2 regions of the Simplicispira sp. GW247-4R2A genome follow, and region 1 is predicted to be linked to the other one. Evidence: predicted binding sites of a transcription regulator. Region 1 holds the regulator's gene; the other holds the start of a gene.
What was found. The regulator sigma-54, encoded in region 1, starts transcription at its own class of promoters, with help from an activator protein. The targets are predictions, from matches to a motif close to TGGCANGNAANCTGCTTT.
Positions count from the first base shown of each region.

Region 2: a site for sigma-54 is predicted at 1,677-1,694, ahead of glnA (type I glutamate--ammonia ligase). Genes of this name have one in related genera too.

Region 1 covers NZ_JBWKZM010000001.1:16,926-21,333, reverse strand. The annotation lists gene AC07ZH_RS00120 (PIN domain-containing protein) at 1-371, opposite strand, end outside; gene AC07ZH_RS00115 (THUMP domain-containing class I SAM-dependent RNA methyltransferase) at 343-1,662, opposite strand; gene AC07ZH_RS00110 (RNA polymerase factor sigma-54) at 1,805-3,370, opposite strand; gene lptB (LPS export ABC transporter ATP-binding protein) at 3,373-4,143, opposite strand; gene lptA (lipopolysaccharide transport periplasmic protein LptA) at 4,140-4,408, opposite strand, start outside.
Region 2 covers NZ_JBWKZM010000025.1:32,121-36,528, reverse strand. The annotation lists gene AC07ZH_RS15850 (hypothetical protein) at 1-13, opposite strand, end outside; gene glnA (type I glutamate--ammonia ligase) at 215-1,630, opposite strand; gene AC07ZH_RS15840 (competence/damage-inducible protein A) at 1,783-2,607, opposite strand; gene AC07ZH_RS15835 (EI24 domain-containing protein) at 2,604-3,455, opposite strand; tRNA gene AC07ZH_RS15830 (tRNA-Asp) at 3,535-3,611, opposite strand; tRNA gene AC07ZH_RS15825 (tRNA-Glu) at 3,669-3,744, opposite strand; tRNA gene AC07ZH_RS15820 (tRNA-Ala) at 3,787-3,862, opposite strand; tRNA gene AC07ZH_RS15815 (tRNA-Asp) at 3,937-4,013, opposite strand; tRNA gene AC07ZH_RS15810 (tRNA-Glu) at 4,071-4,146, opposite strand; tRNA gene AC07ZH_RS15805 (tRNA-Ala) at 4,188-4,263, opposite strand; gene gltX (glutamate--tRNA ligase) at 4,326-4,408, opposite strand, start outside.

The DNA of each region.
Region 1 (4,408 bases):
GCTGCGGCCAGGTCGATGAAGGGCTGGTCGTCGGCGTCCTTGCAGATGGCGCTGGCACGCGGCGCGGGCTCCACGGTCTGCACGGCGGCATCAAAGCGCGCCAGCACGGCCTCAGGCGTGAGGCCGTAGAACGCGACGCGCGGCGCGATCTGCGGGTAGTGGAGCACGCGGGCCAGCTCGCCGCGCATGCCGGCTGTCGCGATCCAGTGCAGCGCCCCAGAAACCAGCAGGCCGGGCAGCAGCGCGGTGGCCGGGTCGGCAAACACCAGCAAGTCGAGCACGATGTTGGTATCCAGCACCAGTGCGCGGCGGCTGCCGGCGGCTGGCAGCGCCGCCGGCAGCTCACGCACCATCGGCGGAAGCGGGAGCATCGCCCGGCCGGCTGCGCAGGCTGCCGCGAATCAGGTCGAAGCGGAACAAGCGGCATTCGATGGGGCCGTTCCACATCGGCACGCGGCGCGACTCCTTCAGGCGCATCTTGCCGGGGAGCTTCAGGTCGGGCGTGAGCATCCACGCCTGCCAGCCCGTGTAATGCTTCTTCCAGTGGCTGGCGAGCTGCTGGAAGAATTCGCTGCCATCGCCGCTGTCCCCATCCGCGCCCTGCACTTGCGCCGCCTCGCGCCCCACAGCCACCCCGTGCGCGCGCTGCTGGGCACGCTCGCGCGCGTTTTGGCCGGCGGAGCCTGCCGCAGCAATGCGCTCGCCGTACGGTGGGTTGAGCAGCATCACGCCCGGCTGCTCGCAGGGCGGCATGCGCTGCAGGGCGTCACCGCCGCGCAGTTGCACGGCCCGGGCGACACCAGCGCGCTCGGCGTTGTGCTCGGCAAAATCGACCATGCGGTGTGAAATATCACTGCCAAATATGCCTGTAGGGCAGGTGGTTATTGCGCTGGCAGCTTCTTCTTTGATAGCACCCCAGACATGCATCTGGAATGGCAAGAGCTTCTCAAAGGCAAAGCGCCGTTGCAGGCCCGGCGCAATATTGCAGGCCATTTGTGCCGCTTCGATGACCACCGTGCCGCTGCCGCAGCACGGGTCGTAGAGCGGCAGGGGCGCATCGCCCATCGGATTCCAGCCGGTGGCGGCGATCATGGCGGCGGCGAGCGTCTCCTTGAGCGGGGCGTCGCCTTTGGCTCCGCCTTCCTTGACGTTCCGCCAGCCGCGCTTGAACAGCGGCTCACCCGAGGTGTCGATGTAGACCGTAGCCTCGTCGGTGGTCAGGTGCAGGTGCACGCGCACGTCGGGCCACTGGGTGTCCACGTCGGGGCGCACGCCGGCCTTGGCGCGAAAGCGGTCGGCCACCGCGTCCTTGGTGCGCAGCGCGGCAAAGTTCAGGCTGGTCAGCGGGCTGTGCTGGGCCGTGACTTCCACCTTGAAGCTCTGGCGCGGCGTGAACCAGATCTCCCAGGCAATGCCGGACGCCAGGGCGTAAATATCGTTCTCGTTGCGGTACAGGCCCTGGGCCAACTGCACCAGCACGCGCTGCGCCAGGCGGCTGTGCAGGTTGAGCAAAAGCGCATCGCGCCAGGAAGCCTGCAGCAGTACGCCGCCACGGCCCACAAGCAAATCGTTGCCGGTGAGGCCAGTGATTTGGTGCACCTCGTCGGCCAGAAAGCCCTCGACGCCGGCGGCGCAAGGGAGAAATAGATGAAGTTGATTCATAGGATGACTGTTGCGTCGTGCAACCACCGCTGCCACCAGCAGCCAAACGCCAGTGCCACCGTGGAACCGGCTTTGCCGGGCCAGGGGTGGCGTCCCCCTCCCGCAGGAGAGGGGGATGGCGCGCAGCGCCGCAGGGGGTGTTTCATGTCAGCGCCTTGCGCAGCGTGGTGGTGGGGATCTTCAGCGCTTCGCGGTATTTGGCCACGGTGCGGCGCGCGCATTCGATGCCCTGCTCCTTGAGCATGTCGGCAATCTGGCTGTCCGAAAGCGGTCTGGCCGGGTTCTCAGCGGCGACGAACTGCTTGATGAGCGCCCGCACCGCCGTGCTCGACGCATTGCCGCCCGTATCCGTCCCCAGACCCGAGCCAAAGAAAAACTTGAGTTCGTAAGTGCCCTGGGGCGTGGCCATGTATTTCGCGGTGGTGACACGCGAGATCGTCGATTCGTGCAGCCCCAGCTCGTCGGCAATGTCGCGCAGCACCAGCGGGCGCATGGCCAGTTCACCATGCACGAAGAAGTTCTTTTGCCGTTCGACGATGGCGCGCGAGACGCGCAGGATGGTGTCGAAGCGCTGCTGGATGTTCTTGATGAACCAGCGCGCCTCCTGCAGCCGCTGCTGCAGCGCGTGGTGGCCGTCGCTGCCGCGGTGGCCGCGCAGGGCGCCCGCGTAAATGTCGTGCACGCGCAGGCGCGGCATCACGTCGGGGTTGAGCTGCACGGAAAACTGCGCGCCTCCTGTGCCGACACGGCGCACCAGCACGTCGGGGACGATGGCATTGCGCTCCACATTGGCAAAGCGCCGGCCGGGGCGGGGTTCAAGGCTGGCAATGAGGGCCATGGCCGCACGCACGGCGTCTTCGCTGGCGCCACACAGGGGGGCCAGGCGCCGCACGTCGCGCCGCGCGAGCAGGTCAAGCGGCTGCTGGCAGATGGCAAGCGCGGTCGCGAGTGTCTCGGCGTGCTGCGCCTCCTCGTGCCGAAGCGCCTGCAGCTGCAGGCGCAGGCATTCCGCCAGATTGCGCGCGCCGACACCGGTGGGCTCCAGACTTTGCAGCAGCGAGAGCGCCACGGTGAAGCGGTGCACCAGTTCTTCGGCCTCCTCCGCATCGCCCCCGGCCAAACCGGCGGCCAGTTCCTCGAGGGGGTCTTCCAGGTAGCCGTTGTCGTTCAAGGATTCGATCAGGAAGGAGAGCGCTGCACGGTCAATATCGGAAAGGCGCAGCGACAGCGCCTGGCGGTGCAGGAAGTCGGTCAGCGAGCCATGCTCCTGCGCGCGGTCCAGCGCGTCGCCCACGCCTTCGCCTTGGTCGCTCTGCTGGCGCGCGGGGGCGTCGCCGCCCCATTCGGCATCGTCAGGCGCCAGGTCGTACGTGCCATCGCCCGACCAATCCAGCAGCTCATCCGCTCCGGAATATTCCGAATCATTTTGGCTCTCGGCGCTTACTGCACTTGGGATTTCAGCTCCCGAATACGTAGCACTCTCGATGGGCGCATCATCAGCCTGCACGGGCATGTCGGCCTGCAGCAGGCCAAACTCCTCGCGCGGCGCCTCGTCGCTCTCGCGTTCCAGAAACGGGTTGTCGTCGAGCATCTGGTCGACTTCCTGCCCCAGCTCCAGCGTCGAGAGCTGCAGCAATCGGATGGATTGCTGCAACTGCGGCGTGAGCGCCAGATGCTGCGAGACGCGCAGCGACAGGCCGGGTTTCACGGCTACATCCGGAAGTGCTCGCCCAGGTACACCCGGCGCACTTCGGCGTTGTCCACGATGTCGGTCGGCGTGCCCTGCGCCAGCACCTCGCCCTCGCTGATGATGAAGGCGTGGTCGCAGATGCCCAGCGTCTCGCGCACGTTGTGATCGGTGATCAGGACACCGATACCGCGCGCCTTCAGGAAACCGATGATGCGCTGGATCTCGATCACGGCGATGGGGTCGATCCCGGCAAAGGGCTCGTCCAGCAGAATGAAACGCGGCTGCGTGGCAAGGGCCCGTGCAATCTCCACGCGGCGGCGCTCACCGCCCGAGAGGGCCACCGCTGGAGAGTCGCGCAGGTGTTCCACGCGCAACTCTTGCAAAAGCTCGGTCAGGCGCTCTTCAATGGCCGCCTTGGCGAGCGGTTTTCCCTCCTCGTTCTGCTGCAGCTCCAGCACGGCGCGCACGTTCTCCTGCACCGTGAGTTTGCGGAAAATGGAGGCTTCCTGGGGCAGGTACGACAGCCCCAGGCGCGAGCGCCGGTGGATCGGCATGTGCGCCACCGAATGCCCGTCGATCAAGATGTCGCCCGCGTCGCAGGGCACCAGGCCCACGATCATGTAGAACGAAGTGGTCTTGCCCGCGCCATTGGGGCCGAGCAGTCCGACGACCTCGCCCTTGCGCATGCTGAGGGACACGTCCTTGACCACCTTGCGGCCGCCGTAGGATTTCGCCAGATGCCGCACCTCCAGCAGGCTGGTCGCACTGCTGGCCTGCGCTGGTGCCGTCACTTCGCGTCGCCGCCGAGGCGGTTGCTGGGACGCAGAAGGGGGTTGGCGTCCGAGGCTGGAGCGGCGGCTGCTGCTGGCGCGGCGTCACGCGGCGCGAGGACAGCCCGTACGCGCCCTGTACCGTCCCCCGGCTTTTTGCCCGTGTTGCGGCCGTCCACGGTAAATACATCGGTCAGGTTGTTGTAGACGATCACGTCGCCGGTAATTTCATCACTCAAATCACCCCCCCGGTAACGGCGCAGCTCGGCCTGATGGACGAAGCGCA
Region 2 (4,408 bases), on a different contig from region 1:
AGAGTTTTTTCATAAGCATCCGGCTGCACATACGGTGCAGCCCTCGCCGCAGTATCGCCCAAAACGCCGACCACCCTCAATGCACGAAGCGTAACCAAGCAGCCAAATCGAAGCGCTTGCGCAACGGATAGCCGATCCGCGCGTCCGTTCAGCCGAACATAAAAAAAGGCGGCCGAAGCCGCCCCAGGGTGCATTGCAGTCTGGCTGTACCAGCTTACAGCGAGTAGTACATATCGAACTCGACGGGGTGCACGGCTTGGCGGAAGCGCGTCACTTCGCCCATCTTGAGCTCGATGTACGCGTCCAGCATGGCATCGCTGAAGACCCCGCCCTTGGTCAGGAAAGCACGGTCGGCATCCAGCGCTTCGAGGGCCTGGTCCAGGCTGTGGCACACGGTGGGCACCAGCTTGTCTTCTTCCGGCGGCAGATGGTAGAGATCCTTGGTGGCGGCTTCGCCCGGATGAATCTTGTTCTCCACACCATCGAGACCGGCCATCAGCAGAGCGGCAAAGCCCAGGTAGGGGTTCATCAGTGGATCGGGGAAGCGCGCCTCCACACGGCGGCCCTTGGGGTTGGCCACGTAGGGGATACGGATGGAAGCGGAGCGGTTCTTGGCCGAATACGCCAGCTTCACCGGTGCCTCAAAGTGCGGCACCAGACGCTTGTAGCTGTTCGTGCCAGGATTCGTGATGGCGTTCAGGGCACGTGCGTGCTTGATGATGCCGCCGATGTAGTACAGCGCGAAGTCGGAGAGGCCGGCGTAGCCGTCGCCCGCAAACAGGTTCTTCCCGTCTTTCCACACGGACTGGTGCACGTGCATGCCTGAACCGTTGTCGCCGGCATAAGGCTTGGGCATGAAGGTGGCGGTCTTGCCGTAGGCATTGGCCACGTTGTGGACCACGTATTTTTGCAGCTGTGTCCAGTCGGCCCGCTCCACCAGAGTGCTAAAGCGTGTGCCAATCTCGTTCTGGCCGGCACCTGCCACTTCGTGGTGGAACACCTCAACCGGAATGCCCACGGACTCGAGGATCAAAGCCATTTCGGCACGCATGTCGTGCGTGCTGTCAACGGGAGGGACGGGAAAGTAGCCGCCCTTGACCGTGGGGCGGTGTCCGCGGTTGCCGCCTTCGAGCTTGGCTCCCGTATTCCAGGGGGCTTCGTATTCTTCAATTTCAACGCTGACGTTGCCGGGCTCGTTGCTCCAGCGCACGCCGTCAAAAATGAAAAATTCTGGTTCGGGACCGAAGAAAGCCGTATCGCCCAAACCAGAAGCCTTGAGATAGGCCTCGGCACGCTTGGCAATCGAACGTGGATCGCGGTCGTAGGCCTTTCCATCGCTGGGCTCGATCACGTCGCAGGTCATGATCAAGGTGGTTTCCTCGAAGAACGGGTCAATGTTCGCCGAATTGGGATCGGGGATCAGTTGCATATCCGAAGCCTCAATGCCCTTCCAGCCGGCAATGGAGGAACCATCGAATGCATGCCCTGAAGCAAACTTGTCTTCGTCGAAATGCGACACCGGAACCGTGGTGTGGTGCTGTTTGCCCCGGGTGTCCGTAAACCGGAAGTCGACAAACTTGACTTCATTCTCCTTCACCATCTTCATCACGTCTGCAACGGTCTTGGCCATCCGAATCTCCTGGGTAAATCGCGGTTAAGAAAGGGTTTCAAAAAGAAAAGCAGTTTATGTGCCAGCGCAGGGTTGCTGCACTACAAAGGAAGAGCATCTTCGCGACAGCCCCACCGCTTCAATTTGGTGCAAAGAGCCATGATTGCGCCCAATCAGCCAGGACGCACCATTTCGGGGCCAAGTTTCGCGCCAAATTGGTGCAAGCCGGCCAACAAGGCGTCCCAGGCGGGCGGCACGAGTGCCTCCTCACCTTTGACACCCAGCTCAATATGGCGCCCGTAGACCGGATGGTCCACACTGGGCAGACTGAACACCGCAATGCCGGGGTGCAAGCGCTCCAGGGCTTCCATCAACGGCGTGAGCAACGCTTCCTGGCTGTCAAAAACCACCACGGAACGCTCGGTTCGCACGGCTTGGTGAAAATAGCGCCCATAAAAGGTGTCCAGTACCCAGGCGAGCATGGGCCACGCCATGACCGGAAAACCTGGAACGAAATATACCGCTCCTGCCGAGCCGTGCGGCGAACAAAAAAAACCTGGAATCTGGTTGTAGGGGTTGGGGATGATGGACGCTCCTTGTGGGAACTTGCCCATCTGCAGCCGTTGCTGGTTGTCGGCGCGATCCGGTTCATACGGCTCCCCCTTCTCCACGGCCATTTGGCGCATGCGCGCTTCAATAAGTTCACGCGCTTGTGGGTGCAATACGGTGGGCACACCGAGCGCCTGCGCCGCACAGTCGCGGGTGTGGTCGTCTGGCGTGGCACCAATGCCGCCGGTGCAAAAGACCACATCACCAGACGCAAACGCACGCTGCAGCGTGGCCGTAATGCGCGGCGCATCGTCTCCCACATATTCAGACCACGAGAGGCCCAGGCCGCGCTCCCTGAGAAGTTCGATGACTTTGCTCAGATGCTTGTCGATGCGCTTGCCGGACAGAATTTCATCGCCAATGACGATCAGGCCGAAGTGGGGAATCATGGCTGAGAGGCAATGGAGACGGGAATTTCTGCAGCACCGGGCCTCGGAGGTGCACCAGTGCCTCGGATGATCTTCAGCGCCGCCAGACAGTAATGGGTAAACCACAAGGACGAAAACGCAAACACCAGGGTGTATATCCAGATGCCCACCGGAATGAGTACAACAAACGCAGCCGCAAACACCACCCCCGACGCCCAGACAATCGCCGGAGCGGCCCCCAGGTAGCCACTGACCAACCCGATTAGCAGCAAGGGAAGGCGATGGCGTTGCAGGATCAACATGCGCTCCTCGCGATCAGCATGCTCTGCCAGCGCGTCAAATGCCATCACACGGTACGTCAACCATCCCCAGACCAACGGCGGCAGCACCAGCACCAGTGGCGGAATCAACCACAGCGGCATGGACGCAAACAGCGCCAGGAGCGCCAGCGCCGTTGATGAGACCGACCAAGCCATGCTCCGCAGAAAAGAAGCTCCGCGTTTGCGCTCGAGTTCCGGAAAACGGCGCTGTGCAACCAAGCGGATCAACGCAGGCGTCACCATGGTAGCCACCACCAGAAGCGACAGCACCACGACCACAGGCATCACCACGGCCAGCAAAATCAAGGGCGCCACCATGGATGCCAGATTCCCCGTCCCCCAGGCGCTCAGCCAACTCCAGAAACTTCCCATCAAGCCCGAGGAGTTGATCCATACGGCTACGGCTGCCACTGCTGCGTCCCAATAGAAGTAGCCCAGCAGCAAGGCCGCAGCGCCCAGAAGCAGCAGGGGAAAAAGCGAGAGAAAGAGTACGCGCGGCCGCGCACAGTAGGCCATGGCGCGCCAGAACGAATCAATCAAAAGCGGCATACTGCAAGCATACTCGCAGGCGGAACTGTTCAGAGCAGCAAAAAAGCCGCCAATTTTGCAACTGGCGGCTTTTAAAAACTGGCGGAGTGGACGGGACTCGAACCCGCGACCCCCGGCGTGACAGGCCGGTATTCTAACCAACTGAACTACCACTCCTGGCAGGCAGCTTTCGCTTGTCTGAGCCAAAATTCAAACAAGCCAAGCGCTACAACTTGGCGACCCCACGGGGATTCGAACCCCGGTACTCACCGTGAAAGGGTGATGTCCTAGGCCTCTAGACGATGGGGTCAAAACCTTGGAACTAACCGATTACCAACAAACCGACAAATTTTGGTGGAGGTAAACGGGATCGAACCGATGACCTCTTGCATGCCATGCAAGCGCTCTCCCAGCTGAGCTATACCCCCAAACTTCCTTGCATCCCTGGCTTCAGGTCAAAGAAAAACCCTTGCACATCCTGCGACCTGCAAGGGTTTCAAACTGGCGGAGTGGACGGGACTCGAACCCGCGACCCCCGGCGTGACAGGCCGGTATTCTAACCAACTGAACTACCACTCCTGGCAGGCAGCTTTCGCTTGTCTGAACCAAAATTCAAACAAGCCAAGCGCTACAACTTGGCGACCCCACGGGGATTCGAACCCCGGTACTCACCGTGAAAGGGTGATGTCCTAGGCCTCTAGACGATGGGGTCAAAACCTTGGAACTAACCGATACCAACAAACCGACAAATTTTGGTGGAGGTAAACGGGATCGAACCGATGACCTCTTGCATGCCATGCAAGCGCTCTCCCAGCTGAGCTATACCCCCCTGGACAGCCACAAAACATGTTTTGCAGCAATCACCTGAGCCTTGAATTATAGACAGCTTTTTTAGCGCTTACCGAGCCGAGCAAGAACTTTTTCTCGCCCCATCAGTTCAAGCAGGGCGTCCACCGAAGGCGTGTGCGCCGTGC